Regions from separate parts of the Mesorhizobium sp. M1365 genome, predicted to be linked through region 2. Evidence: riboswitches for the same ligand, from Rfam matches in the RefSeq annotation. Region 2 holds a riboswitch; each other region holds the start of a gene.
The links. A riboswitch is a leader RNA that binds a small molecule or an ion and turns the genes downstream of it on or off. The one in region 2 is predicted to bind cobalamin.
Positions count from the first base shown of each region.

Region 1: it holds a riboswitch for cobalamin, as region 2 does, so the genes downstream of both, NKH04_RS14030 (DUF1636 family protein) here and metE (5-methyltetrahydropteroyltriglutamate--homocysteine S-methyltransferase) in region 2, are expected to answer to the same signal.
Region 3: it holds a riboswitch for cobalamin, as region 2 does, so the genes downstream of both, NKH04_RS19615 (CbtB domain-containing protein) here and metE (5-methyltetrahydropteroyltriglutamate--homocysteine S-methyltransferase) in region 2, are expected to answer to the same signal.

Region 1 covers NZ_JAMYLG010000009.1:188,294-198,290, reverse strand. Annotated here, with positions in the region: gene NKH04_RS14065 (hypothetical protein) at 1-95, opposite strand, end outside; gene NKH04_RS14060 (NADH-quinone oxidoreductase subunit D) at 98-1,288, opposite strand; gene NKH04_RS14055 (four helix bundle protein) at 1,355-1,732, opposite strand; gene NKH04_RS14050 (NADH-quinone oxidoreductase subunit C) at 1,766-2,368, opposite strand; gene NKH04_RS14045 (NuoB/complex I 20 kDa subunit family protein) at 2,374-2,955, opposite strand; gene NKH04_RS14040 (NADH-quinone oxidoreductase subunit A) at 2,946-3,311, opposite strand; gene NKH04_RS14035 (winged helix-turn-helix domain-containing protein) at 3,647-4,846, shown strand; cobalamin riboswitch at 4,876-5,079, shown strand; gene NKH04_RS14030 (DUF1636 family protein) at 5,118-5,552, shown strand; gene cobW (cobalamin biosynthesis protein CobW) at 5,549-6,589, shown strand; gene NKH04_RS14020 (cobaltochelatase subunit CobN) at 6,608-9,997, shown strand, end outside.
Region 2 covers NZ_JAMYLG010000008.1:192,897-202,893, reverse strand. Annotated here, with positions in the region: gene metE (5-methyltetrahydropteroyltriglutamate--homocysteine S-methyltransferase) at 1-1,585, opposite strand, end outside; cobalamin riboswitch at 1,680-1,880, opposite strand; gene NKH04_RS12955 (hypothetical protein) at 2,430-2,684, shown strand; gene NKH04_RS12950 (helix-turn-helix transcriptional regulator) at 3,002-3,835, opposite strand; partial or broken gene NKH04_RS12945 (MFS transporter) at 4,048-4,433, opposite strand; gene NKH04_RS12940 (MFS transporter) at 4,430-4,678, opposite strand; gene NKH04_RS12935 (transposase) at 4,942-5,619, shown strand; partial or broken gene NKH04_RS12930 (adenosine kinase) at 5,652-6,425, opposite strand; gene tnpA (IS66-like element accessory protein TnpA) at 6,521-6,934, shown strand; gene tnpB (IS66 family insertion sequence element accessory protein TnpB) at 6,931-7,284, shown strand; gene tnpC (IS66 family transposase) at 7,354-8,919, shown strand; partial or broken gene NKH04_RS12910 (adenosine kinase) at 8,928-9,172, opposite strand; gene metK (methionine adenosyltransferase) at 9,282-9,997, opposite strand, start outside.
Region 3 covers NZ_JAMYLG010000018.1:13,315-23,311, forward strand. Annotated here, with positions in the region: gene NKH04_RS19605 (heparan-alpha-glucosaminide N-acetyltransferase) at 1-651, opposite strand, end outside; gene NKH04_RS19610 (SRPBCC family protein) at 870-1,262, opposite strand; cobalamin riboswitch at 1,386-1,582, shown strand; gene NKH04_RS19615 (CbtB domain-containing protein) at 1,619-1,798, shown strand; gene NKH04_RS19620 (CbtA family protein) at 1,814-2,596, shown strand; gene cobU (bifunctional adenosylcobinamide kinase/adenosylcobinamide-phosphate guanylyltransferase) at 2,589-3,110, shown strand; gene cobO (cob(I)yrinic acid a,c-diamide adenosyltransferase) at 3,112-3,729, shown strand; gene cbiB (adenosylcobinamide-phosphate synthase CbiB) at 4,100-5,071, opposite strand; gene cobD (threonine-phosphate decarboxylase CobD) at 5,070-6,128, shown strand; gene NKH04_RS19645 (tyrosine phosphatase family protein) at 6,125-6,628, shown strand; gene NKH04_RS19650 (serine hydrolase domain-containing protein) at 6,759-7,901, shown strand; gene NKH04_RS19655 (creatininase family protein) at 7,966-8,769, opposite strand; gene NKH04_RS19660 (RidA family protein) at 8,827-9,210, opposite strand; gene NKH04_RS19665 (ABC transporter substrate-binding protein) at 9,485-9,997, shown strand, end outside.

The sequences.
Region 1 (9,997 bases), on a different contig from region 2:
TTGAGCAGGTCTCGCGAAAGCAATCGACCATCCGGGGCCCAAGCAGGAACTTGGGCCGCCATGGTCAGAACCGCTGCGGTGACAAGCGCGTTCATTGCTACCGATCCACCTCACCAAACACGATGTCGAGGGAGCCGAGAACGGCGGTGACGTCGGCCAACATGTGGCCGCGACACAAAAAGTCCATGGCCTGGAGGTGCGCGAAGCCGGGCGCGCGCAGCTTGCAACGATAGGGTTTGTTGGTGCCGTCGGAGACCAGATAGACGCCGAACTCACCTTTCGGCGCCTCGACCGCCGCATAGACCTCGCCGGCCGGCACGCGGTAGCCTTCGGTGTAGAGCTTGAAGTGATGGATCAGCGCTTCCATCGAGCGCTTCATCGCCGCGCGCTTCGGCGGCACCACCTTGCCGTCGAGGTTAGACACCGGCCCGCTGCCTTCCTTGCCGAGCAACAGGTCGACGCACTGGCGCATGATTTTCGCCGACTGCCGCATCTCTTCCATGCGTACCAGATAACGGTCGAAACAGTCGCCGTTCTTGCCGATCGGAATGTCGAAATCCAGCTCGGCATAGCATTCGTAGGGCTGCGATTTGCGCAGGTCCCACGGCGCGCCCGAGCCGCGCACCATGACGCCGGAAAAACCCCAGGCCCATGCGTCGGCCAGAGACACCGTCGCGATGTCGACATTGCGCTGCTTGAAGATACGGTTGCCGGTCAAAAGCGCGTCGAGATCGTCGACCGATTTCAGGAATGGGTCGATCCACTTGCCGATGTCCTCGATCAGCTTCTGCGGCAGATCCTGATGGACGCCCCCGGGGCGGAAATAGGCAGCATGCATGCGCGAGCCCGAGGCGCGCTCATAGAACACCATCAGCTTTTCGCGCTCGACGAAGCCCCACAGCGGCGGCGTCAGCGCGCCGACATCCATCGCCTGCGTCGTCACGTTGAGGATATGCGACATGATGCGGCCGATTTCCGAATAGAGAACTCGGATCAACTGGCCCCGCTTCGGCACCTCGATACCGAGCAGCCGCTCCGCGGCAAGCGCAAAGGCATGCTCCTGGTTCATCGGCGCGCAATAATCGAGCCGGTCGAGATAGGGCACGGCCTGCAGATAAGTCTTGGCCTCGATCAGCTTTTCCGTGCCGCGGTGCAACAGCCCGATATGCGGGTCAACGCGATCGACGACTTCGCCGTCAAGCTCCAGCACCAGGCGCAAAACGCCGTGCGCCGCTGGATGTTGCGGGCCAAAATTGATGTTGAAGTTGCGGACCGAAGTTTCAGCCATTTTGGCGTCTCTGGCGAAGAGTCAGTAGTGAGTAGTGAGTAGTGATCATCAATCTCAGTGCCTGCTTCATTCCGCCTGCTTGGCCTGCACCGTTCGGATAAGAGATCTCGTCATTTTTCCAATCTCTTCGCATCGCAGCAGCAGCTCAATCTCGTTGTCATTTCGTAGCAGGCCAACCCGGCATGCCAGTAGTATGTGCGTTTCCAGTTCCTTCAACGAACCTTGCGCCATGCGCAAAAATTGAACGAACGAACCTCTGTTCTCCCGACCGTACCCCTCCGCGATATTGGCTGCGATCGACACCGCCGATCGGCGCATTTGAGAGGTCATGCCGTAGATCTCCTCTCTCGGAAACCCTTTGGTGATGCGGTAACAATCTTCAGCGAGTAGCATCGCCGATTGCCACACCTTCAGGTCACGATAAGATTCGATCCGTTGCTCCAATTCTTTCCTACCGACTACTCACTATTTCACTACTCACTGTTTCGCCTTCTCATCCCCCGGAAGCACGTAATCCGTACCTTCCCACGGAGACAGAAAATCGAAATTGCGGAATTCCTGCTTGAGCTCCACCGGCTCGTAGATGACGCGTTTGGCTTCGTCGTCGTAACGCACCTCGACGAAGCCGGTAAGCGGAAAGTCCTTGCGCAGCGGATGGCCTTCAAAGCCGTAATCGGTCAGAATCCGCCGCAGATCGGGATGGCCTGAAAACAGCACGCCATAGAGATCATAGGTCTCGCGCTCGAACCAGTCGGCGCCGGGATAAATCCCGGTGATTGACGGCACCAGCGTCTCTTCGTCGGCCTGGACCTTGATTCGGATGCGGATATTCTGTCTCGGCGACAGCAAATGATAGACGACGTCGAAGCGCTTCGCCCGCGATGGATAATCGGCGCCGCAGACGTCGATGATCGAAATGAACTGGCATTTCGGGTCGTCGCGCAGGAAGGTCACCACCTCGATCAGGTCGCGCGGCTCGACCGAGATGGTGAGTTCGCCATAGGCGAACACCGCCTCCCCGATCCGGCCGATCAGCTTCTCGCCGAGATAGGTCGAGAGGTCATTCAACGCCTGGGTCATGCCGCTCACCGTTCGATCGTGCCGGTGCGGCGGATCTTCTTCTGCAGCAGAAGGATGCCGTAGAGCAGCGCTTCGGCGCTCGGCGGACAGCCGGGCACGTAGATGTCGACCGGCACGATGCGGTCGCAGCCGCGCACCACCGAATAGGAATAATGGTAATAGCCGCCGCCATTGGCGCAGGAGCCCATCGAGATGACGTAGCGCGGCTCCGGCATCTGGTCGTAGACCTTGCGCAGCGCCGGCGCCATCTTGTTGGTCAGCGTGCCGGCGACGATCATGATGTCGGACTGGCGCGGAGACGCGCGCGGCGCCACGCCGAAGCGCTCGCTGTCATAGCGCGGCATCGAGGTGTGGATCATCTCGACGGCGCAGCAGGCGAGGCCAAACGTCATGAACATCAGCGAGCCGCTGCGCGCCCAGGTGATCAGCGCCTCGGTCGAGGTGACGAGAAAGCCCTTGTCGGCGAGCTCGTTGTTGATCTCCAGGAAGAATGGATCGTCGGACCCGACCGGCCTGCCGGTGTTGGGGTCGATGAGGCCCTTGGGCTTCGGCGCGACGAGCGTACCGGAACTGTCGTTCAATCCCATTCCAGCGCTCCTTTTTTCCATTCATAGGCAAAGCCGATGGTCAACACCGCCAAAAACACCATCATCGACCAGAAACCGAGCATGCCGATCTGGCTGAACGACACCGCCCACGGAAACAGGAAGGCCACCTCCAGATCGAAGATGATGAACAGGATCGACACCAGGTAGAAGCGGATATCGAACTTCATGCGGGCGTCGTCGAACGAGTTGAAGCCGCACTCGTAGGCGGAAAGCTTTTCCGGATCGGGGTTGCGGTAGGCCACCAGGAACGGTGCGGCGAGCAGCGCCAGCCCGACGATCAGCGCCACGCCGATGAACAGGACGATGGGCAGGTACGAACCTAAAAGTGCGTTCATGCTGCAGTTTCCGTTGGCGGCCAATCCACTCTGATTACAGCACCGGACCCACTTGCGGAAGCGTGACAGTTTAACCACTGAACCGTTTTAAGGGGGCTCTATGCTGCAACGCGGCGAGGGTTAGCGCAGCGCTTTCGGCGAAGCAAGTCAAACCTTGTTCAAATCGCGGTGCTGGACGGCATATCCGGGAAAACTGGTCCGATCCGCTCCTGTTTGATTTCCTTCACTTTTTACTCCACTTTTCTCTCCTGACATAGATGCCGCCAAAACCCTGCTAGCATGGCACGGAATCGTAGGTCATTTTCTCTGTCTAAGATCGTCCGGATGCCGCCTTCATGAAGGAAAAAATCTCGCGCGCCATGGCCCGTCGCATTGCGCTCGCGGCACAGGGATTCAATGACCCGCGCCCCACCGGCACGCCTGACCGACGGCATCTGGCCCGCGTGCTTGCCCGTACCGGCCTGCTGCAGATCGATTCCGTCAGCGCCGTGGTGCGCGCCCACTATATGCCGCTCTATTCGCGGCTTGGCCCCTACAAGCTGGCGCTGCTCGACGACGCCGCGGTAACGCGCAAGCGCATGGTCTTCGAATATTGGGCGCACGAAGCCTCGTTCTTGCCGGTCGGGACCTATCCATTGATGCGCTGGCGCATGCAGCGGGCCGAGGGCGGCGACGAAATGTACAGCGGACTGGCCAAATGGGGCCGCGAGCACGCCGCCTATATCGAAGACATCTATCGCGAGGTCGCCGAACGAGGCCCGATCGCGGCGTCGGCTTTCGAAGGGCAGAAGGGTTCGGGCGGCTGGTGGGGCTGGAGCCATGCCAAGCACGCCTTCGAATGGCTGTTCTGGGCCGGCCGCATCACCACGGCGCATCGCCGCGGCTTCGAGCGGTTCTACGATCTGCCGGAGCGCGTGCTGCCGCCAACAATACTGAGTCTGCCAACGCCCTCCACCGAAGACGCTCACCGCGAATTGCTGCGCATCTCGGCCCGTGCCCACGGTATCGCCACGGCAGGCGACCTGCGCGACTATTTCCGTCTCTCGCCCGCCGACATCAAGGGCCGGATCGAGGAGCTGGTCGAGTCCGGCGACCTGTTGCCGGTGAGCGTCGAAGGTTGGAGCAAAACAGCCTATCTCCACAAGGACGCCCGTTTGCCGCGCAGGATCGAGGCGCGCGCCTTGCTCGCGCCGTTCGATCCTGTCGTCTTCGAACGATCGCGCACCGAGCGGTTGTTCGACTTCCACTACCGCATCGAGATCTACACGCCGGCCGAAAAGCGCCGGTATGGCTATTATGTGCTGCCATTCCTGCTCGGCGACAGCGTCGTCGGGCGCGTTGACCTCAGGGCCGACCGTCCGGCCGGCGTATTGCGCGTCCATGCCGCCTATGCGGAGCCCGGCGCCCCGCCACAAACCGCTGCCGAACTCTTCAAGGAATTGAAGCAGATGCAGGGCTGGCTCGGGCTTGAGCGCATCGAGGTGACCGCTGCCGGCGATTTGGGCCGGCCGCTCGCGGACATCGCCGCGCCATAGACGTGCGTTGACACGACTGCCTCCACAAGCCTAAATCCGTTCCAGACGGTCCCCTGCCCGCAACGGCAGGGGCCAAGAGGGAATGCGGTGCGAAATCTCGATTTCAAATCCGCGGCTGTCCCCGCAACTGTAAGCGACGAGCCAAGGCCGAAAACCACTGGGATATTCCCGGGAAGGCGGCACCCAGGCGATGACCCGCGAGCCAGGAGACCTGCCGTCTAGGACATAAGAATCCGATCGCCTGGCGGGTTTTCCGGGCAAGGAGCCTGATTTGGAACGCGACAGCAGTTTTCCGGCTGAGACAGCGGATTTATTGTCCGGCCATGGTGATTCCCCGGCCGGCGTTACCGTCATCGTCTGCTCGTCCTGCCGTGACGAGACCGGTTCGGACGCTCATCCGCGCGCCGGCGAACTGCTCGCAGAGGACACGCGCCGCGCTGCTTCCAGCGAAAACATCAAAATCCGCACCGTCGAATGCCTCGGCAATTGCAAGCGCCGGCTCAGCGCGGCCATGCTGCGCGACGGCTGCTGGAGTTACGTCTTCGGTGATCTGACCACGACCAGCGGCGCCGATCTCGTCACCGGGGCAAAGCTGTTCGCCACCTCGACGGATGGGCTCATTCCATGGCGCGGCCGTCCCGATTGCCTGAAGCGCGGCCTGGTTGCCCGCATCCCTCCCCTTGACCATTTGAAGGACCTGACATGACCGCTGCCTCCCTTTCGCGCGTTCCCTGCACCGTGGTCACCGGCTTTCTCGGCGCCGGCAAGACGACGTTGATCCGCCATTTGCTCGAAAACGCCAAAGGCAAGCGCCTGGCCATCATCGTCAACGAGTTCGGCGACATCGGCATCGACGGCGAGATCCTGAAGGGCTGCGGCATCGACACCTGCCCCGAGGAAAACATCGTCGAGCTGGCCAACGGTTGCATCTGCTGCACCGTCGCCGATGATTTCGTCCCGGCGCTGGACCAGATCCTGTCGCTGACGCCGAGGGTCGACCACATCCTGATCGAGACATCCGGCCTCGCTTTGCCCAAGCCGCTGGTCCAGGCCTTCCAGTGGCCGTCGGTGAAAAGCCGCGTGACGGTGGACGGCGTCATTGCCGTGGTCGACGGACCGGCGCTGGCTGATGGCCGCGTAGCCAACGACATGGACGCCCTGCAGGCGCAGCGCGCGCAGGACGAGACGCTCGACCATGACGATCCGGTCGAGGAAGTGTTCGAAGACCAGCTCGCCTGCGCCGACTTGATCATCCTGTCGAAGAGCGACCTGATGGACGCAGCCGGCGCGGCCCGTGCCAATGCCGTCATCGGCAAGCACGTTGCGCGGGCGGTGAAGATCGTACCGACTTCGCAAGGCAAGGTCGACCCGTCGGTGCTGCTCGGCCTCGGCCTCGCCGTCGAGGACGACATCGAGAACCGCAAGACCCACCACGACGACGAGCTCGACCACGAACATGACGATTTTGACTCGTTCGTCATCGACATCGCGTCCGTGTCCAACCCGGACGAGCTCGCACAACGCGTCGCCACGGCGGCGGAGGAAGAAAACGTGTTGCGCGTCAAGGGTTTCGTCGAAGTCGGCGGCAAGCCGATGCGGCTCCTGCTGCAGGCCGTCGGTCCGCGCGTCAACCACTATTACGACCGCGCCTGGACCGCTGAAGACGACCGCCGCTCGCGCCTCGTCGTCATCGGCCTGAAAGGGCTGAACCGCCCGGCCATCGAGCGTATCCTCGCCGGCTGACCCCAGGTACGAGCCGCGATGCACATCCTCACCACCACATCCGCCTCGCTCGACGATCTCGCCGAGCCTGTCGATCTCAGGCAAACGCCTGCGGATGTCGTGGCGCTGTCCTTCACCGACAGCGACCTGGCCGGGCTGGCGGCGGCGTGGAAGGCAGATGCGCACCGCCTGCCGTCGATGCGGCTCGCCGCCTTGCGCGACCTGCGCCATCCGATGTCCGTCGACCTGTGGATCGACAGTGTCGCCCGCCACGCCAAGGTCATTCTGGTCCGCATCCTCGGCGGCTATGACTGGTGGCGCTATGGCTGCGACCAGCTCGCCGCTATCGCGCGAAATCGCGGTATCAAGCTGGCGCTCCTACCGGGCGAGAGCCACGACGAGGATTTGCGACTGATCGAAGGCTCGACGCTGCCGCGCGAGGAGTTGGACGCCCTGCTTGGCTACTTCCGCGAGGGCGGGCCGGCAAATATGACGGCGCTGGTGCAGAGGCTGGCAAGTCTCGCTGGATCGGGTGCGGCGGTAGCCGAACCTGTTAGCGTGCCAAAGGCGGGATTTTACGAGCCGGGACTGGGGGTCGTAGAACGCGGTGTCCCCCTCCCCCTCGAGGGGAGGGCCCGGCCGCAGGCCGGGGGTGGGGTCCTCTCCGAAGCGCGCCTGCACAAAACGTCGAGCACTGCCGTGACGACCCCACCCGGCCCTGCGGGTCCCCTCGAGGGGAAGGGGGACGTCGTGCCAATTCTCTTCTACCGTTCGATGCTGCTCGCGGCCGATGTCGCGCCCATCGACGCGCTTTTCGAAGCCCTGCGCCACCGCGGCATGGCTCCCGTGCCTATGTTCGTCTCCAGCCTCAAGGACCCGGCGTCGCTCGCCTTTGTCGCAACCGCGCTCGCAACCCTGAAGCCTGCCGCCATCATCACCGCCACAGCTTTCGCCTCGGGTGCCGAGCCCGGCGTTGAAACCCTGTTCGACCGCGCCGGCGTGCCCGTGTTCCAGGTCATCGTCGCAACCACCCGCCGCGACATCTGGCAAACCAATCAGCGCGGCCTGGCGCCCGCCGACCTTGCCATGCATGTCGTCCTGCCCGAGCTCGACGGCCGCATCCTGGCCGGCGCCATTTCATTCAAGGGCGAAAGCGAAACCGACCCGGCGCTGGCCTTCCGCGCCTTCGCCAACCGGCCTGAGCCCGACCGCGTGGCGCAAGTGGCGAACCGTGTCGAGGCCTTCGTGCGCCTGCAGCGGTCGCCGCGTGCGGAGCGCAAGCTCGCCATCCTGATCCCCGACTATCCGAGCGCCCCCGGTCGCACCGGCTACGCGGTTGGTCTCGACGTGCCGTCCAGCGTCCTGGCAATGCTGCACGACCTCAGCGAACAGGGCTACGCCGTTGAAAGCATTCCGCAAACACCGCGCGAGTTGCTGGAGACGCTGGAAAAGGGCGGCCATGGGCTGGCATTGAAGGAGTATTTGACCTTCTCGACGGAATTGCCGCCGTCGGCCATCGCTGCGGTGGAAGCCGCATGGGGAAATCCAGAAGATGAGACAGGTTTGTGCGAAGCACCCCCCTCTGTCCTGCCGGACATCTCCCCCTCAAGGGGGGAGATTAGCAGTTCCGCCACCGGCTCTCCCTTAAGGCCCTCGGTAATTGGCGAAAGTAGAGACAACAGCGCAATCTCCCCCCTTGAGGGGGAGATGTCCGGCAGGACAGAGGGGGGCGCGACAGAACGCCAATCTTCGCTGCTGGTCAGCGAAAAACAATTCCCCTTCCGCGCAGCCACCTTCGGCAACGTCACCGTGGCACTCGCACCTGACCGCGGGCGCTCAGCCGACCGCCGCGCCGACTATCACGACCCGACGCTGCCGCCGCGCCATGCGCTGGTCGCCTTTGGCCTCTGGCTGCGCAAGTCGCTCGGCATCCATGCAATTGTCCATGTCGGCGCCCATGGCACGCTGGAGTGGCTGCCCGGCAAGACCGTGGCGCTCAGTGAAAACTGCTTTCCCGAGATAGTCACCGGTCCCCTGCCCGTCATCTATCCCTTCATCGTCTCCAACCCGGGAGAGGCAGCGCAGGCCAAGCGGCGCATTGCCGCCGTCACGCTCGGCCATCTGCCGCCGCCGCTGACCGGCGCCGGGCTGGACGAAAACCAGCACAGGCTTGAACGACTGGTTGACGAATATGCCCAAGCCGACGGGCTCGACCGCCGCCGCCGCGACCGCCTGGCGAAGCTGATCGTCGAGACGGCGGAAAAGACCGGCCTCGCCTCAGAGGCAGGCGTCGCCAGGACCGACGCAGCCGACGAGGCTTTGCGCCGCATCGACGCCTGGCTCTGCGATCTCAAGGATTTCGCCATCAAGGACGGCCTGCACATTTATGGCCGCTCGCCGGAAGGCGAGGCTGATCCGGTACGGCGGCAAAGTGCGGCAGCTGAAAGAACCGCGCTGCTTGCCGCCCTCGACGGCCGCCACGTCGCTGCCGGTCCGGCCGGTGCGCCGGCGCGTGGCCGGAGCGATGTGCTGCCCACCGGCCGCAATTTGTTTACCGCCGACCCGCGCACCATGCCGACGCCGACCGCCTATGATCTGGGCAAGGTGGCAGCGGAAGAAGTGGTCCGCAGCTACATGCAATCGCATGGCGACTGGCCGCGCTCGCTGGTCATCGACCTGTGGGGCTCGGCCTCGCTGCGCACCGGCGGTGAGGAGATCGCGCAAGGCCTGGCGCTGATGGGCTGCCGGCCGCAATGGGATTCCGCCACCGGCCGCATCACCGGCATAGATGTGCTGCCGCCGGCAACACTCGGCCGTCCGCGCATCGATGTCACCTGGCGCATATCGGGCCTGTTCCGCGACATGTTCCCGACCCAGATCGCGCTGATCGACGCCGCGGCCAACGCGGTGGCGACCCGCGACGAGGACGATTCGGAAAACCCGCTGGCGGCCAGGACCCGCACCGATGGAAAGATCAGCCCGCGCATTTTCGGCACCTCGCCGGGCACTTACGGCGCGGGCGTCGAGGACTTGTTGTCGAGCGGCGACTGGGCCGCGCGCGAAGAGATCGGCCGCACCTATCTCGCCGCAACCTCGCACGCCTATGGCGGCTCCGAGGGCAAAGGCATTTCGGCGCCCGGCGCGTTCGAGGAACGCCTCGCCGAGGCCGACCTTCTGGTTCATACCGGCGACGACCCCGGCCGCGACATCCTCGAAGGCTCGGCCGACGTCGCCTTCATCGGCGGCTTTTCGGCAGCGCTTGCCGCGCTCGGCAAGAACGCCGACGTGATCGTGCTCGACACCACGGACCCGCAAAAGCCCAAGCCGCGCTCGATCAGTGAGGCCGTATCCCGGGTAGTTCGCGCCCGCGCGGTCAACCCGCGCTTCATCGCCGGCCAGCTGCGGCACGGGCCGCGCGGCGCCTCGGAA
Region 2 (9,997 bases):
GCTGGGTGAAGGCGAAGCCGGACAGCTGCTCGCCGAAATACTGTACCATGTCGTTTCGTTCGAACTCACCGTGCACCAGCACGTCCAGCCCGATCTCTTCCTGCCAGCGAATTGCAGCCTCGATCTCCTTCTTCAGGAAGGTCTCGTAGTCGACATAGCTCAGCTGGCCCTTCGCATGAGCGGCCCGCGCCCTGCGTACCTGCGGTGTCTGCGGGAAGGACCCGATGGTCGTCGTCGGGAACGGCGGCAGCCCGAGCGTGCCGGCCTGGACTCTGGAGCGCTCGGCAAAAGCGCTCTCTCGTCGCTTCATGCTGTCGTCAATGCTGGCGATCCGTCCCTCAACAAGCGGGTCATGGATCTTCGTGGATGTCACGCGAGTGGCGGCAGCCTCGGCAGACGCTTTCAACGCGCCTGCCACCGCATCCCTGTCTTGAGTGAGGGCCCGGGCCAGCAACACCAACTCGTCGGTCTTCTGGGCCGCGAAGGCGAGCCACGACCTGATGTCCGCGTCGAGTTCGGTCTCCATGCGCAGGTCGATCGGCACGTGCAGCATCGAGCAAGAAGGCGCGATCTCGACGCGGTCCAAGGGCCAGCCGGCGACGATCGGTTTGATGCGGTCGAGAATGGCGGGCAGGTTCGCACGCCAGACGTTGCGGCCATCGATCAAGCCAAGCGAGAGCACCAGATCCTTCGGTGCGAGCCGACCCACCGTTTCCAGTTGCTCGGGAGCGCGCACGAGATCAATATGCAGCCCGGCCAGGGGCAGAGAAACCGCGGTTTCGAGATTGTCTCCCAGCGGCCCGAAATACGTAGCCAGCATGATTTTCAACTCGGGCGCGGCTTTTGACAGCTGGCCATAGGCGAATTCGAACGCAGCTCGTTCGTTCGGGTTCAGATCGAGGACAAGCGCTGGCTCATCGATCTGCACCCAGTCGGCTCCCGACAGCTTCAGCCTCTGCAGGAGTTGCTCGTAGACGGGCAGCAGCCGCGGCAGGAGCGCGATGGGATCGAATCCTTCGGCAGGCGATTTCGCCAGCTTGAGGAAGGTGATCGGTCCAAGGATGACTGGGCGTGTGTGAATGCCGAGAGCTTTAGCCTCGAGGAAGTAGTCGACCGGTTTCGTCGACGAGAGGGCGAACGTCTGATCATCGTCGAGTTCCGGCACAATGTAGTGATAGTTGGTGTCAAACCACTTGGTCATTTCCATCGCGGTTACATCAGACCCATGAGCCGCCTGCTGGTGACCAGCGTGTCGACAACCCTGGTTGCCCCGCGCCATTGCGAAGTAGATGTCAGGTGGAACCTCGCCGCTATTCCAGCCGTAACGGGATGGAACGGCGCCGACCATGGCTGCGGTGTCGAGCACATGGTCGTAGAGCGAGAAGTCGTTCGACGGGATTTTCGACACGCCGCGATCGTGCTGCTCCTCCCAGCTAGCGGCACGGAGCGCCTTCGCGGTCGTGAGAAGGTCGGCAGCGGACGATTTTCCGGACCAGTAGCTTTCAAGCGCGAATTTCAGTTCTCGCCGACGACCGAAGCGCGGCACGCCGAGCGTTGCTACAGGAATTTGCTGAGAGACAGTCATGCATACCCCGATGGTTGGGGCGTCGGTGACAAGGAAGGCGCTAGCAGGCCGGCACGAACGCCAGGCTGCAGCGGCCATCGAGACACCCCGCCCGTGGACGTAATTCGCCGTGGCAGGTCTCCTGGCTCGCGGGGTCATAGCCTCTACCCGTCTTCCCAAGGCTATTCGCCTCAGTGACATGAGTGGGGTTGGCTCGCCGCTAACAGTTGCGGGGGCAGCGCCGGCATCGCACCGGCTTCCCTCTTAGCTCCGCTGCGGCAGCGCCGTACGGAGAACCACGACACGGGAGACAATTACCGCAGTTCGCTTCTTTGTCAACGCCGCATAAAGAAATGTTTATGTCGTTATGTTAAATTTCCGTTGGCATGTTGCCAAAGGTCGCCTTGAAAGCGAAACTATGGAAGCCTTGAGCGGCCGGTAAATCAAAGCAATAACGCACAGCGGTCCAGGAGGATAGGAGTTCGTCGGCTGCCGGCGGCAAACTACCGGCAAGCGCCGTGGTGCTGCTTAGCGCATCATGCGAACCACCTCGGCGTCGAACTTCGGCTCCGAGGTTCCGACCGCTTCGTTGGTGATCTGCTCGCGACCATATTCGGCTCAATGGCGAGGCTGTTGCCCACGTGGAAGCTGTTGGCCGTGATGCCCTCGGTGATATGACACAACGATTTCGGGGGGAGCACACCGAGGCCAGGCGCAGCGGCGTGTTGCGAAGTGATCGAGGCCAATGTCTCGAACTGCTTGTTCGCAGCCCACCGGCTCAAGGTAACCCGGCTCAAACCACCGGGCCAGCTCAAGTCCTGTCCAAATGAGGCCTGAGCGGCAAATCGTCGTGCACGCGCACGGTTTGGCGTTCGATCTTGTGATGCGTCTTGGGCGGACAATCGCCACGGTGCAGCGCGCAGAAGCGGTCCCCAATTGGGAAGCCGAGGGCGGTGAGGGCAAGCCAGCGCCACAGGCGGAAGGGGACTTGGACCTGTTTGCCCTGCTGGACCACAAGTTCGCGACACCGGGCCTCAAGGAGAAGACCAAGAGTGATTATGCGCGGGACCTCGCCAAATTCATCAAAAGCAGCGGGCAGTCAAAGTTCGGCGCCGATTGACATGGAGATAGCCATCGCGGCGGACCGCCCAGGCGGACCGCAAGCCGGAATACAACCGGGTGCAGGCGGCCAAGCTCGTCCACAAGATGGCGTCGGGCACACACCGGCGATGGGAGAGCGGACCGTGGAGTGCAGGAACTTCACGCCTATCCACGCTCCCGTGGACGTGTCCTGCGGCACATCGGCACCGATATTGAGGAGGCAGTTGAGCTTCTGGTCGAGCACTCTTACCTGCCACTACCTACGCTTAACGTCATCTCGTACTGAAAACGCACCACGCAAGGTCGAGATGTAACATGCGCCCTTCGTGGATGGTTCTAAGCTTCCTCGGGCGCGGTCAATCTGTGATAACGATCGCTTGGAACCTCCATCACCGCGACGCTATCAAGGTTGGCGTATCGCGCTCGGTAGTAACCTTCTTCCTCCACTTCGGCGAAACTACACTGGGGAACGTCAAAGGTCGCAGCTTCCAATCCGAAGAAAGTCGTAGCGGTTTCTTCATCCAAGAAGTTCCACTCATCTTCTCCGTCGTCATATGTGACGCGAACATAGGAGGCCATGCGCACGGCTTCCTGATCACCCATCTCTGCGATGATGGCATCGCATTCTTTCTTCAGCTTTCCTGAAACCTCACCCTTATCCCAGTCATCCAAAGCCCGATAGATTTCTGGATGATAATACTCTGGCATCTCCTCTACATCGTCACCGATGAGCTCAATGGTGCGGACATATTGCGGATTTATCAAGAGTATTTTGTTGTCAAGGCTCCAACAATACAGCCATGGCCTGCTTGTGTTATTTCTACGAAGATTATGAAGTTCCTTCAACTGACGTAAAATCGATTCACGCGCCTTTTCATCGATAGGATATTGGCGGCTGCCAACAGTCGTCTTGATTCTGAGCGTGCCGTATCGCGTTTCGGCATCGGCAATTGCAAACGGGCTCGTGCGCCACTCCTCGACATCAATCTTCCAGCCCAGCAGCTCCTCGACTGTGCATTTCAACGTGAGACAAAGGTCCTTGATCTGCTCGACGTTCAACTGCGTTTTGCCTGTTTCCCAACGGGCCACAGTCTGTTGCGTCGTTGCCATCTGCTCTGCCAAATCTTTTTGAGTCATGCCCAGTCGAACCCTAAGTTCTTTCATGTTCATAACTCACCTCGCGTGTGCAATACACGCATTGTGGATGAATTAATCTAACACGTCAAGCGTGTTCAAAAATCCCAGCATGTGTTTTTAGGGCGTCTTCGAGGCTCCGACAGCCGTTCGTGACCACTTGCGCAAGACACAGGGCTGGTACACAGCACGAATGGGCGATCAAAAATTACTGCTGAAATTCAGAAAATTATTGTGGGCGAGTCTGGATCTCTCTGATCGACACGATAGTCGACCATCACCATGATCGGACCGCTTCGTGGCCGCAGGTCAAGTTGCAGCGTCGGTTCGCTGAACTTGTTGGTCGGATCCAGATTGAGCGTTTCAAAATCCGGCTGACGCAGAAGGATGCCCATCATTCCCCAATCACAAGAACCATGCTGGCGGACGAGCAAGGCTCCCGAAACACCTTGGACATCCGCCAGTTCGCCCCAAAGCCAGCTTCCCGCCGCCATGCCGCCGTATGTGGCCGTCTGATAGAGAGACAGGGCGCGTCCAACCACCCACCGCGGCGCCGAAAGCTGCACTGTGACGTTAAACAGCGAGAATGATTGAATCCAGGCCGCACCGGCTGCATGAGGAGCAGACAGCTCAGCCCAACGTGCGACGGTCAAAGTTGTCCGCGAGCGCTCCCGCCGCGAGGGAGAAGATCATGTAGGGGAGGGTGGTCGATGACTGGACGAGCGCCACCATTCCATGGGAGGTGGCGATGCTCGTCATCAGCCAAGCTGCCGCGATACCTTCCACCAGGGTGCCAAGGTTCGAAACGAGTGCAGCCGACCATAGCGAACGGAAGGTCTTGTGCTGAAAAGGAACGAGTGAAGATGTTCTCTTCGCCATTGTGGGAAGCTTCGGGATCCACCGCGGGGCTGGATTTGGTTCGCTGCCAAGCTGCCACAGTGGCGCGCCTGCTAACCCAGAAAACTTGGCGGCCTTGCAGGCATGCGCAGGACGCGCGAAGCCGCTCAAATCTCCCCAGATGGGTCAGCCATCGAAGACCGGCATCACTTGCCCGTTGAGCGGCTATACGATAATGCTCCGCGCTAAGCAGGAAGCGCCAAAAATTCGAGCGGCGACTTCATTCTCCTATTCAGGAAGGAACTATGAGGCGGCAGACGCGACCATTCACCGTGGAAGTCAAACAAAAGCGCAATTATCAAAAATCCGCACGTTCCATCTGGGGCAATTTCGACATCGCCGCGGCGATGGCCGAGACAACAAAGGAAGTCGAGCCGTTAAATCGTCAGCTTGTTGACTCTACTGTAGTGGCCCTTGATGCTGAACCTTTGCAAAAACCGCGAGTGGAGCATTTCATGGCCAATCCCCTGGAAACCGAGTCAGCAGTAGTTCCTAGCGCACCGGCAGACAAAGCGGAAACGCCAAAACCGAAGACGAGAGCGCGGCGGTCGAGGAAGCCAGAAGCTGAGGCGAGCGCGCCTGCCCGCAAGGAGGGCGCCAAGCCGATATCCGCGACCACTGAAGCACCGCCGTCAGCGCGAACAGGCCGAAAGAGCTACTCCGCGAAGGATCGTGCCCAGAAGCTGGCGCAGATCGAGACCTCAATCGGCGGCGGCGCTACTCTCAAGAGCGCGGTGAAGCAAGCCGGCATCTCGGAACAGACATATTATCTTTGGAAGAAGGCGGCGGCGCCGGCGGCGGACAGTGACGGGCTGAAGGATCTCGTCGCGCTCGAGGAAGAAAACAAGCGGCTAAAGAGCCTGCTTGCCGATCGTCTCCGCAAGGAGAATGCGGAACTGAAGAAAAGGCTCGGGCTGGATTAAGGAGGGTGGGCAGCTGGTTCTTGGCTCGCCACCTACAGTAATCCCGCCTGCTCGGCCTCGCGGCGCAAATTCTGCCTTGGCCTTGGGCCGATTTGCTGGATGACCAGCCCGGCTGCCAGCGAGCCGAGATCGCCGCAATCCTTGAGGCTGCGGCCTTGCGTGTAGCCGTAGAGGAAGCCGGCGGCGTAGAGGTCGCCGGCGCCGGTGGTGTCGACCAGCTCGCGGATCCTGGTCGCATTGATGGTCACGGTCTCGTCGCCGCGCACGATAACCGAGCCCTTTTCCGAGCGGGTGACGGCGGCGATCTTGCAATCCTTGCGGATCTGGGCCAGCGCCTCGTCGAAGGACGCGGTCTGGTAGAGCGACTTGATCTCGTGGCTGTTGGCAAAGACGATATCGACGGTGCCGGAGCGCATCAGATCGAGGAATTCGTCGCGGTAGCGATCGACGCAGAACGAGTCCGACAATGTCATCGACACTTCGCGCCCGGCGGCGTGGGCGAGCTTAGCCGTCTGCCGGATCGCCTCCTTGGCGCGCGGCGGGTCCCACAGATAGCCCTCGAAATAGGTGACCGCGGCGCCCGAGGCCTTGTCGGCCTCGACGTCCTCCGGGCCGAGCTCGACGCAGGCGCCGAGATAGGTGTTCATCGAGCGCTCGCCGTCCGGCGTGACGAAGATCATCGAGCGCGCTGTCGGCGGTTCGCCGTTAAGCGGCCTGGTGTCGAAGGCGACACCCTGGGCATGGATGTCATGCGCGTAGATTTCGCCGAGCGCGTCGTTGGAGACCTTGCCGAAGAAAGGTAAGCGCCACGCCGCTCCCCTCGTGCGGGGCATGAGGTGAATGTGCGAAGAATCCTCCCGATCGCGAGAGACGGAGGGCCTACGTGGGAGCAGACGGCAAAATGGACGTCGATTTGGACGTCCCAACAGCTGGCTACGCAGGCCGGCTCGAGGTTCTGGAAGGTCCGACGGGACGGCGGGTTCGCTCGGAGGCCGAGAGAGCCCGGATTGCGGCCGAGAGCCTGATGCCGGGGGTGCAGGTGGCGGCGGTCGCACGCAAGCATGGCGCGACCCGCTGGCAGGTCTACGATTGGCGGCGTCGCCTTCGTCAGGGACAACTGGCACTGCCGGAAAGCATGGCGCCGATGTTCGCGCAGTTGATGGTGGACGACTCATCGGTGCCTCAGCGGAGGATGAGGCCATCGAAATCGACGCCGGCGAAGGTGGAGATCGTGATCGACGACATGGTGATCCGAACGGCGGTTGACCTCGAACAGCTGTCGCAGGTGATCCGAGCGGTTCGGGCCTCGCGATGATTGCACCGGGCAACGATCTGAAGATCTACGTGGCGACCCGGCCGGTTGACTTCCGGCGCGGCATGGACGGATTGGCATTGGCTGTGCAGGAGATGCTAGGCCTCGACCCGTTCTGTGGGGCAGCCTTCGTGTTCCGGGCCAAAAGGGCTGACAGGATCAAGATTTTGGTGTGGGATCGCACCGGCCTTGTGCTGGTGCACAAGCGGCTCGAGGGCTCGAAGTTCGTCTGGCCGCAGGTTCGCGACGGCGTGATGCGCATGTCGCCGGCGATGTTCGCGGCCTTGTTCGAAGGGCTGGATTGGCGACTGGTTCGCCCCGAGCGGGCACGGCGTCCGCAGCTGGCCGGATGAGTGTGGCACAGTGACTCAGGTGCCTTGTCTCCAATGGCGTTATCGGAGATCATGTGGTTGATTTAGTGCATGAATCTGACGGTTCTCCAGGAAGAGAACGAGCGTTTGAAGGCGCTCCTCGCCGAGGCGCAGGCAGCTTTGGCAGAGTCCGAGGAGGCGCGCCGCCGCCTGGAGAGCGTCGTCAGCCAGCTCAACCACGAGAAGTTCGGCGCCAAGTCCGAGAAGCTGCATCCCGATCAATACCACCTGCCGCTCGAAGACGTGGAGATCGCGCAGGGCGTGCTCGATGCCGCGCAGGAAAAGGCGCAGCGGGTCATCCGGGGGCGTTCGGACGGCTCGTCCGGTTCGCGCCAGCGCAATCGTGGCCACTTGCCTGCCCATCTGCCGCGGGTGGAGCGGATCATCGAGCCCAGGAGCACGCTGTGTCCGTGCGGCTGCGGCGAGATGGCCAGGATCGGCGAGGATGTCAGCGAGCGGCTCGACGCAATCCCGGCGCAACTGCGCGTGCTGGTCACGCGCCGCCCGAAATACGCTTGCCGGCGCTGCTCGGGCGCCGTCGTGCAGGCGCATGCGCCCGAGCATATCGTGCCTGGTGGCCTGCCGACCGAGGCGCTGATCGCCCAGGTCATCGTCGCCAAGTTCGGTGATCATTTGCCGTTCTACCGGCAGGCCGAGATCTACGCCCGCCAGGGCATCCAGCTGGATCGGGCGACACTGGGCAACTGGGCAGGCCGGGCCTGCTTCCATCTCAAGCCCATAGCCGATCAGATGCGCGGGCATCTGGCTGCGGCAGAGCGCCTGTTCATGGACGAGACCACGGCGCCGGTGCTCGATCCCGGACGCGGCAAGGTCAAGAAGGGCTTCTTCTGGGCAATCGCTTCCGATGACCGCGGCCATGGTGGCCAAGGCCCGCCCATCGTGCTGTTCCACTATGCGCCGGGACGCGGCGGCGAGCATGCCGAACGCTTCCTTCAAGGCTTCGGCGGACAGTTCCTGCAGGTTGACGCCTATGAGGGCTATGACCGGCTGACACGCCTGGAGCGGCCACAAGGACCGTGGCTGCTCGTCCATTGCTGGAGCCACCTGCGCCGACGTTTTGTGAAGCTGGCGCGCAACACCAAGTCCCCGATCGCCGAAGCTGCCGTGCGCCAGATCGCTACGCTCTACGCCGTCGAGGCGACGGTGCGCGGCATGACGCCACAAGCTCGGCTCGCCGCCCGACAGCAGTACTCCACCCCGATCATCGCCGCCTTGAAGCCGTGGTTTGAAAAGCAATTGTCGATGATCTCCTCGGGCTCAAAGCTGGCCGAAGACATCCGCTATGGTCTTGCCCATTGGGAAGGGCTCACCCGCTTCCTCGGCGACGGCCGGCTCGAGCTCGACACCAACCCGGTCGAAAACGCCATCCGGCCCGTATGCTTGACCAGAAAAAATGCTCTCTTTGCTGGCCATGAGGTCGGGGCCGAAAACTGGGCGCTGCTCTCATCCGTCGTGGCCACCTGCAGGCTCAACGACGTCAATCCCGTTGCCTACCTCGCCGAAACCCTCGAGGCCATCATCAACGGCCATCCACAGAGCCAGATCGAGGAACTCATGCCCTGGCGATTCCGGAAAACATCAAGCCCAAACCCATAGGTGATCGGCGAGGCGCTTACGAAGAAAGCGGCGCGACCGCCGAAGGAGGCGACGCCCGCCGCCGTGTTGCCGGCGCTGCCGCCCGAGGCTTCAATGGCCGGGCCCATGCGGCTGTAGAGCAGTTCGGCGCGCCTCGTGTCGATCAAATTCATCGCGCCCTTGATGATGCCGTTGGTCTCCAGGAACGCCTGTCGCACTGGGCGATGATGTCGACGATGGCATTTCCGATACAAAGCACGTCATAGTCCGGCATCAATTCATGTCTCCGCCAAAAAACCACCGGCTTTCTGTCACGCCGGGCGCGGGCGGGTCTGGCCAGTGGGAATGGGCTTTGCGCTTGCCAATCCGTTCGGCGCCAGCCCTCACGGGGCGGCAAGTCCTGCCTCGCGACGCAATTCGTCGGCCCTGTCTGTCTTCTCCCAGGTGAAATCAGGCTCTTCACGGCCGAAATGGCCATAGGTCGCGGTCTTGCGGTATATAGGGCGTAAGAGATCAAGCATCTTGATAATGCCCTTCGGTCTGAGATCGAACAACTCAAGAATGAGGCGCTCGATCCTTCTTTCCTCAACCCTCGCTGTTCCGAACGTGTTGACCATGACAGAAACCGGACTGGCCACGCCGATTGCGTAAGCAAGCTGCACCTCGCAGACGTCCGCAAGTCCGCTAGCGACGATATTCTTTGCGACATACCGGGCCGCATAGGCAGCTGAGCGGTCAACCTTGGACGGGTCCTTGCCCGAAAAGGCGCCGCCGCCGTGACGACCCATCCCACCATAGGAATCGACGATGATCTTGCGTCCAGTGAGACCGCAGTCGCCGCGCGGCCCGCCGACTACGAACCTCCCCGTCGGGTTGACCAGAATTCTGATGCCTTCCGTCTCCAGGTGGGTCGGCAGGACAGGCTTTATGATTTCCTCAATGACGCCCTCGCGGACCGTCTCTTGCGAGACCTGCTCGTCATGTTGGGTCGATACGACGATGGTATCCAGGGCGACCGGGCGCAACCCCTCATAGCGCACTGAGACTTGGGATTTCATGTCAGGACGCAACCAGCCAAGCTGTCGTGCTTTCCGGAGAT
Region 3 (9,997 bases), on a different contig from region 2:
GCCAGGCGCCAAGGCCGACAGCCGCGTCAGCGCGCCGGAGGTGGCGGCGAGCTTGGTAACCGCGATGCCGGCAAGTACGGCGCCGAACCAGGGCAGCAGTGGAACGTAGTCGTTGGAGCGCGGGTTGGTCGCCGACAGGCCGACCCACCACAAAGCCGGATGATCGAAAAGCTCAGATCGCAGGTAGAAAGGCGCGGCAATAGCGAGGGCCGCCACGGCAAGCGTCAGTAGCGCCGGGAGGCGCAGGAACGCCAGGCCGAGCAGGCTGGCGAGCGCGATCTCGTGCAATATGCCGAAGAAGATGAAGCCGTCGGGCGTGGCGATGCGGGTGACCAGCGATATTGCGAGCGCTGCCCCGGCAACCATGGCGAAGCGCTTCCAGAAGCCGGTCCAGCGGATTTTCTTGCCATGGGCGAGATAGAGGCTGATGCCGACCAGGAACAGGAAGCTCGAGGCGATGCAGCGCGCGTAGATTTTCCACCAGCCGAAGGCGGTGAGGCCGGGATCGGTGTAGCCGAAGAATTCGAGGTCCCAGGTGAAATGATAGCTCGCCATGGCAAGCAAAGCGATGCCGCGTGCAATGTCGATAGCGGCGATGCGCTTCGACTTCGGTTGATCCTGAACGGCTGCGCTCGGCGTGTCGATGCTCATGGTCTCGCTGTCTTGGTTCAGCCCCGGCAAGACGACTATCACGGTTGCCACCGTCAAAAGAAGCAGGGCCTTGCGTCGTGTTGGCGCCGGTCGGCATCAGAGCTGCTTTAGGCCAGAGCCGGAAAGCCTTTGGCCGGCGTGCTGGCGTTTTTCGGACTGGGCGCTGTTTTCGCGACGCTCGGCCTGCTGGCGGTGGCCTGCGGCTTCGTCACCTGGCGCTATCTGCCCAAATCGCTTTGATGTGTGAGCGCCGCATGGCGCTCGCGCACCCAGTTGTGGAAGCGGTGCAAGTCGTATTCCTCGGGCATCAGTACGCCGGCCTTGTGGCGCATCGAGCGCAGGCCCATCTGGTTGACCTCGCAGATATCAGCATCCTCCTCCAGCACCTGGGTACCGAACGCGACGATGTTGTCGATATCGGCGGCCGGATCGGCGAGCGCTTCGCGTCGCGGCAGACGAGCAGCCAGTTGCGATACCAGATGGCCTCGAGATCGCGCTGATAGGCTGCGATGTCCCAATAGGCTGTTTGACGGCAGCGTCGGCTCGGGCCGCGTCAGGCCGTTGTAGGGATCGCTTGTTCGGGCTGGGTTGCATGCCGGCTTCCTCCGCATCCGCCAGCCGACACCCGGCTGCGAAAATTGTCAATCGCGGCGCCGGTCTGCGAACTTGGCGAGGCGGCGCATTCGCCACACGATCCGGCGGAATTTGGTTTGCCGGGCGCGGCGATTCTGCCTATAGTCGCTGATGTCGTCGGTTCCGTTTGGAACCAAGAGGGAATGCGGTTAGGGCAAGTTGTTTGCCCAATGCCGCGGCTGCCCCCGCAACTGTGTGCGGTAGTCCTCTCCATATGCCACTGAAGGTTCGCCTTCGGGAAGGTGGGGAAGGGCGCTGATCCGCGAGCCAGGAGACCTGCCGGCGACAGGAAACTGACTTCTATGCCCTCGGGTGGAGGGCGAAAGGACAAGACATGAATACCGCTTCCGTTTCGCTCGGCGCTTCCGCCTCCTCGCAGTCGCGTCTCATGCAGCTGGCGCTTGCTGCATTCCTCGGCATTTTCGTCATGGGCTTTGTCGGCTTCTCGCATATCGATGCGGTCCACAATGCCGCGCACGACTATCGCCATTCGATGGGCTTTCCCTGCCACTAACAAGGGGCTGACATCATGACACTGTTTCGCAACGTCGTGTTCATCGCGGCGATCGCAGGGCTTGTGGCCGGCGTGGCTCTCGCCTGCATGCAAGCCTATGCCACGGTGCCGCTCATCCTGAAGGCGGAAGTCTACGAACAGGCCGGCGGCGGCCATGACCATGCCGCGGCACCTGCGGCACCGGCCGAAAACGCCGCGGGCACGACGGCTATGAGCAGCGCCGCGCCGGCACCGGCTGAAGCAATGGCTCCGGCGGAAGACGAAGGCTGGGCGCCGGCCGACGGTTTCGAGCGCTTCGGCTTCAGCGTCGTTGCCAATATCGTCACCGGCATCGGCTTTGCGCTGGTCCTGGTTGCGGTTTCGGAATTCGCCGGCGGCATCGGCAACTGGCGCCAGGGCCTGTTCTGGGGGCTTGCCGGCTTTGCCGTGTTCACGCTGGCGCCGGGCCTCGGCCTGCCGCCGGAACTGCCGGCGATGCCGGCGGCCGACCTTGTCCAACGCCAGATCTGGTGGTGGGCAACAGTGGTGGCGACCGCCGCCGGGCTCGGCCTTATCGCCTTCCGCAGATGGTTGCCGCTGGCGATCCTTGCCGTAGCGTTGATCGTGGCGCCGCATATTGTCGGCGCGCCGCAGCCCGATAGCTTCGAGACGGCGATCCCGGAAGGCCTGCACCACCAGTTCGTGGTGGCGGTGACGCTGACCAATCTGGTGTTCTGGCTGGTGCTCGGCGCGGTCGTCGCCGTGGTGCGCGGACGCTTCACGGGCACGGCGACCAGCCTGCGCGACAGCTTTGCCTGACCGCGCTGCCGGGGCACTCACCCTGGTCATCGGCGGTGCGCGCTCCGGCAAGAGCGCGCATGCTGAGAGCCTGGTGACGGTCGGCCCGCCGCCTTGGAGCTATATCGCCACGGCGCAAGCCTATGACGAGGAGATGCGCCAGCGCATCGCGCTGCACCGCTCGCGCCGCGGCGCCGGCTGGACGACCATCGATGCGCCGCTCGACCTTGCCGGCGCGATCGGAGCGCTGCCTGACGGCCAGCCGGTGCTGATCGATTGCCTGACGCTGTGGCTGACCAATCACATGCTGGCCGACCATGATGTCGAGGCCGAATGCCGGAGGCTGGCCGATGTGCTGTCGCGGCCGCGTGGGCCGTGGTTCGTGGTGTCCAACGAGGTCGGCCAGGGCATCGTGCCGGACAATGCGCTGGCAAGACGGTTTCGCGACGCCGCCGGCCGGCTGAACCAGGACGTCGCGGCTGTTGCCGGCACCGTGCTTTTGATGGTGGCGGGGCTGCCGCTCAAGGTGAAATGACATGGCTGATACTATCGATCCCAAGGACGAGGAACGCCACCGCGCCAAGATGGCCAAGCGCAAGGCGGTGCAGGACGCAGAGGTCGCGGCCAAGACGGTCGAGAAGGGGCTGCTGATCGTCAACACCGGACCGGGCAAGGGCAAGACCACGGCCGCCTTTGGGCTGGCACTCAGGATGCTCGGCTATGGCAAGCGCGTCGGCGTCGTTCAGTTCATCAAGGGCAAATGGCACACCGGCGAGAAGGACGCGTTTGCTAGTTTTGGCGATCGTGTCGTCTGGCACGCCATGGGCGAAGGCTTTACCTGGGAGACACAGGACCTGAAGCGCGACATCGCGGCGGCCGAGGCTGCCTGGGCGAAAGCGCTGGAGCTGATGGCCGAGCCGTCGATCAGCCTCGTGGTGCTCGACGAGCTGAACATCGCGCTGCGCTACGACTACCTCGATCTCGAAAAGGTGGTCGCGGCGCTGAAGGCGCGTCGCGAAGGCCTGCATGTCGTCGTCACCGGCCGCAACGCCAAACCGGTATTGGTCGAGGCGGCCGATCTGGTCACCGAGATGGGCGTGACCAAGCACCACTTCTCCGCCGGCGTGAAGGCGCAGCAGGGGATCGAGTTCTGAGGGGTGTTGCTGGCGCCTCTTCTTCCTTCTCCCCTTGTGGGAGAAGGTGGATTGGCGCGCAGCGCCAAGACGGTTGAGAGGTGCTGGCCGGGGCGCTGTTTGGTGCCAAGCTGGAACACCCCTCATCCGGCCGCTTCGCGGCCACCTTCTCCCACAAGAAGGGGAGAAGGGAAAGCCGCACGAAGCGGCTCGCCCCGGGAATGGTAAGGGTGAGGGGCGGCGCCGACCTGACGCGATTATTTGAGGCGTAGCCTTATTTTGTTCTTGCTTTGTGCCGGCAGCTATGCTACTAATTTCGGTATGGTGCTAATTGGCTCCAACGACCCGCCGCATGGTGGGTTTTTTGTTTCCACTCGATCTCGAGCGCAGATCACGCCAAGATAACAACCATCGCGACCACGCCGAATAGCGCGATCAGCAGTAAGTCGGCGACACGGTAGAGTTTGAGGGCCCGTCGGATGTCGGTGCTCTCGACATCATCGCGCCGGCCGCCTTCGCCCATCAACGCGTCTTCGACCATGACGCCATCGTAGGAACGGGGGCCGGCGAGCGCCAGGCCGAGCGCGCCGGCCATCGCTGCTTCCGGCCAGCCGGCGTTGGGCGAGCGGTGTTTTTTCGCATCGCGCCGCACGGCGTGCCAGGCGCCCTTGGCGTCGGCGCCCTTGACCAGAAAAGCGGCGAGTACGATCAGCAGCGCCGTCAGCCGCGACGCCGGCAGATTGATCCAATCGTCGAAGCGCGCCGCCGCCCTGCCGAAGGCTTCGTGGCGCGGGGTGCGATGGCCGATCATCGAATCGGCGGTGTTGGCGGCCTTGTAGGCGACGCCGCCGGCGAGCCCGCCGATACCGAGCCAGAAGGCCGGAGCGACGACACCGTCGGAGAAATTCTCGGCCAGGCTTTCGATCGCGGCGCGGCAGACAGCGGCCCTGTCGAGCTTTTCCGGGTCGCGACCGACGATCCGCGAGACGGCAATGCGGCCCATATCCAGTCCGCCGCTGTCGAGTGCGTCGGCGACCGCTTCGACATGCTCGGCCAGGCTCTTCTGCGACAGCAGCGACGTCGCCAGGATTGAGGTGACCAACAAGCCGAGGGGAATGCTCCAAAGCAAGGTTTCGAGCCAGAGGGCGAGGGCGGCCGGCACCAGCACGATCACCAGCAGCGCGACGACGCCCCAGCCGCGACGGTGGGCGTCGGAATCAGTGGCGCGGTTGAGCCTGCGGTCGAGAAAGGATATCAGCCTGCCGAACCAGGTGACGGGATGGCCAATGGCATCGAAGAGCCGGGCCGGGTAGCCGAGTACAAGTTCGATGGCCAGCGACAGGAAAGTGATCAGGATCGGCATGAAGTCTCTTGATGGAGTGACGGCGGCAGTGGACCACGGCGGAAGCCTTGGCCGGGCGAGGGCGCTTTTCCCTCACGCGCCGCTGCCTTTCGTCGACCTCTCGACCGGGATCAATCCGCACTCCTACCCGCTTTTCGATTTGCCCGCCACCGCCCTGTCGCGATTGCCGGAAACAGCGCGCAGCCGCGACTTGGCTGAACGCGCGGCAAGCGCCTATGGCGCCCCGTCGGCGGCGAATGTCGCAGCGGCGCCCGGCACGCAGATCCTGTTGCCGCGCGTCGCTTCGCTGGTCAGCCCGGGCACGGCGCTGGTGCTCGGGCCGACTTATGCCGAGCATCGGCGGGCAGCGGCGATCGCCGGCCATGCGGCGGCTGAAGTCGATGATTTCGAAGCCCTGGCGGCGGCCGACCTTGCCGTCGTCGTCAATCCCAACAACCCGGACGGGCGCGTCGTCGAGCGCGAAAGATTGCTTCGACTTGCCGGGACATTACGCGCCAGAGGTGGGCTGCTGGTGGTCGACGAGGCCTTCATGGATGTCGGCCCGCGCAGCGAAAGCCTGGCCGGCGACGTCGACCAGGGCGGCATCGTCGTGCTGCGTTCGTTCGGCAAGTTCTTCGGCCTGGCCGGCCTGCGGCTTGGCTTTGCACTGGCCGATGCGCTGACGGTCGAGCGGCTGGAGGCGCAATTCGGGCCATGGGCGGTTGCCGGGCCGGCGCTCGAATATGGCATAAGGGCGCTTGCCGATACCGGCTGGCAGGCCGGGATGCGGCGCCGTCTGGCCGAGGACGCTGCGCGGCTCGATACGCTGTTCGGCCGCTTCGGCGTGCCTGTCGCCGGTGGCACCGCGTTGTTCCGCTATATCAGGCTGGCGGGCGCCGCCGGCCTGTTTTCGGTGCTCGGCCAGCGCGGCATCCTGCTTCGGCATTTCGCCGATCGTCCGGATGTGCTGCGCGCCGGCCTGCCGGGAGCCGATGAAGAATGGCGGCGGCTCGAATCCGCACTTGCCGGCTGGGCCTCGCGGCGCGACGATGATGCCAAGGGAGAAACTACCCAATGATCCACGTCTGCTCGCTGTCCAAAGTCGAGGAAACGGTAACGAAGACCGGGGCCGGGCGGCTTCTTTCGCTGCTCGCTGCCGGAACGGAGGTGATGCGACCGGCCTCGATCACCAGGGAAAACCATCTGCATCTGGTCATGCATGACATTGCGGTGGCGCAGGAGGGCATGACCATGCCGGGCGAGGAGCATGTCTTGAACCTGCTCGATTTCGCCTGCCAATGGGATCGGTCGCGGCCGCTGGTGGTGCATTGCTATGCCGGCATCAGCCGTTCGACCGCCTCGGCCTACATCATCGCGGCAGCGCTGGCGCCGAAGCGCGACGAGGCCGAGTTGGCCGAGACGCTGCGCGCGCTGTCGCCCACGGCGACACCCAATCCGCGGCTGATCGCAATTGCCGACGCACTGCTCGATCGCAGGGGCCGGATGATCGAAGCGATCCAGGCGATCGGGCGCGGCGCGGATGCTTTCGAAGGCACGCCGTTCGAATTGAAAATCTGAGCTTAAAAACAAATTCCAGGAAAATGCGCAGGAGTTCTAGGACACGGCCAAGGGGCGAATGATGATCGGGAGAATTTTGGCCATCGTTGTTGGCGTGGTCTGCGCGACAGGCAGCGCCATGGCCGCGTCCATGCCGGCTCTCAAGTCGATCGACCTGGCAGCGCTCCAAGCCACTGTCGAGGGTTTGGCCAAGGAACTTATGCTGCCCGGTGCCATGGTTTTGCTCAAGACTCCGCAGGGCAACCTCGTCTTCGGCTACGGTACGACTGAACTGGGTGCCACGAACCCGCCGCGCGCCGATACCCACTTCCGTGCGGCCTCGAACACCAAGACGATGACCGCCGCTGTCATCGTGCAACTGGTGCAGGAGGGGAAACTGAGCTTCGCCGATCTGATCTCGAAATACGTCCAGCGCGTTCCCAACGGCGACGAGATAACCATTCGGCAGCTCATAACAATGCGGAGCGGCCTCCCTAACTTCACCAATGCGCCGGAACTTGCCGAAAGCCTGGACAAGTATCCTTACAGGGTATGGACCGCCGATGAAGTACTCGGCATGGCGTTCAAACGGCCGCCGGACTTCGCGCCGGGTGCCGAATTCGAGTACAACAACACCAACTACTATCTGCTCGGCCTTGTTGCCGAGAAGATCGACGGCAAGCCGCTCTCGACCATCTTCCGGGACCGCCTGTTCGGGCCGCTCGGCATGAAGAACACCGCGTTGCCGCCGAGCACGTCGAACGCCATCCCCGAGCCATACTCAAACGGCTATCTCTACGGCAGTACTTCGTACGCCCTGGCTGATGCGCCCTATCCGGACGACCTCCAGGCTGCGGCCAGGGCGGGAACGCTCAAGCCCAACGACGACACATGGCAGAACCCGTCCGCCTACTTTGCGGCTGGCGGAGTCATCTCCACCGCGGATGACCTCGCGACCTGGATGCGCGCGCTGGTCGGGGGCAAGCTCTTCAATGCCGACTTCCAGCGGCAGTGGCTTGCAAGCCCTGAGGCGCCGGAGCCGGGCGAACCCGCCATGCAAAAATACGGCTATGGCATCCTAACGCTGACTTTCGGGCCTAACGAAATCTACTATCACGAAGGCGAGATGCCCGGTTACCAGTCCTTCATGGGCTACGATCCGGCCAATGATGTCACCCTGGTCATATGGACCAACCTGACTCTCGCGCTCGACGGCCAGGCGACCGCCAACACCTTGATGGTGAAGATACTCGACGAAATCTACACGGTGTCGCCGCTTCAAGACGTGAAGTGAGGATCCTCGCGCCCGAATGGAATCGCCCCTCGTGAGCGAGGCCTGAGGTGGTGGGATCAAACACCTACGCCAACCAATCCGCCAGCTTTGCCTTGCCCACGTCCCTCAGCAGGTCGATGAAGCCGTCGGCCTGATGTTCGGCGGTCAGCCGGCCTTTTTCGGCGGTGGCAATGCTGGCGTCGCCGACCACGCCATTCGGGTTGAGGTCGCTGGCGATCCAGGCGAAGGCGTGCGTTCCGGTGTGGCGCAGCAGCGAAAATTCCTTTTCGGCGCGGGCGACCTTGGACACGAAATTGTCGGCCTTGGCCATGTCGACGAGGTCGGGCCGGAAATGCAGCATCAGCGAGGTCTCGACGTCGCCGCCATGAATGCCGTGGCGGTCCTCGAGCTCGGTGTACATGCCGGCCGGCCGGCCAAAACGCTGCCAGCTGGTCTTTACCGCCAGCATCTTTGCCCGCACGCGCAATTCGCGGGTGATGATGCCCATGATCTCCTCATTGCCGCCATGCGAGTTCACGACAATCAGTTTTCGGACGCCGGCGCGCGCGACCGACAGGCCAAGTTCGGTCCACGCCTCGACCAAGGTCGTCGCCGGCAGGGTGAGGGTGCCCGGCGCATGCAAATGCTCGTTCGACTTGCCTACCGCCTGGACCGGCAGGATGCGGATGTCGAGATCGCCGGGCAGGCGCGCGATCACCGTCTCCAGCATGCCGTTCATGATCGAGGTGTCGGTCGAGACCGGCAGATGCGGGCCGTGCTGCTCAATCGCCGCCAGCGGCAGAACGGCAATGGTCGCCTCAGGATCGACGGTCGCGTATTCGGTGGTCCGGTAGTCACCCCACCATACGCGTTTTTTTGCAGCGGTCATGTCATGCCCTCTTGAACCGACAAGCCCAGACCTAACGCGGGAACGATCGGCTGTCGATCATCCCGCCGCAATGACCTCGATCTCGACCTTGAATTCCGGCCGGGCAAAACCGGACACGATCATCAGCGTCGAGGCCGGCGCCGGGCTGGCAAACAGCCGGTCGCGAACCTCCATATAGGGCCGCAGGAAGGCGCGGTCGGTGACGTAGGTGTTGATGCGGACGATGTCGGACAGGCCGAGCCCGGCCTCGCCGAGAATCGCCGCTATGTTCTGGAAACAAAGCTCGGCCTGTGCGCCGGCCTCCTCGGGGATCTGGTCGTCCGGGGTGATTGCGACTTGGCCCGAACACAGCACCAGCCGCTTGCCGGGCGGCAGTTCGACACCATGGCTGTAGCGGGCGAAGGGCGGCTTGATCGACTTCGGCGTGAGAAATTTGAACATGGCAATCTCCGTTCACGGCAGCCTAAAGCGGGATCGATGCGGGCATCAAGATGGCGGTGCATGTCACGAGGGCGATTGTGGACAGGCGATCAAAAAATAGGCACGATGCCTTTCGTACAGCATGACCCGTCCGGCTCGCGCCGCCATTGCACAGGCGGGCATTGCACAAGCGGGCGGTCCCGGCGCAACGCGCCGGTGGCATGTGTCTTGCTTCTTGAAACAATGGTGTCGAGCCCGACGCGTGACGCGCCGGAGCGAACAAAGGGTGGTGTGGATGTACGGAAAACTCAAGATTTCGGCGGGCGTGATCGTGCTGCTTGGCGCAGGCACGCTTGCCGCGGCAGCGAACGAAAAAGTCACCTTCGGCACCAACTGGCTGGCTGAGCCGGAGCATGGGGGTTACTACCAGGCCGTGGTGGACGGCACCTATGCCGCCTGCGGCATCGACGTGACGATCATGCAGGGCGGCCCACAGGTCAGCGGCCGGCCGCTGCTGCTGGCCGGCAAGATCGATTTTTACATGGGCGGCAATCTGCTGTCGGCCTTCGATGCCGTGCAGCAAGGCATACCGATGCGCGTCGTGGCGGCCGACTTCCAGAAGGACCCGCAGGTCATCATGTCCCATCCCGGGCAGGGGCTGGACAAATGGGAAGACCTGAAGAACGCCGAGCAGTACATCCTCGGCGACGAAGGTGCGCAGACCTTCTTCCAGTGGATGGTCACCGACCTCGGCTTCGATGCCGCCAAGCGCGTGCCCTACACCTTCAACCCGGCACCGTTCATCGCC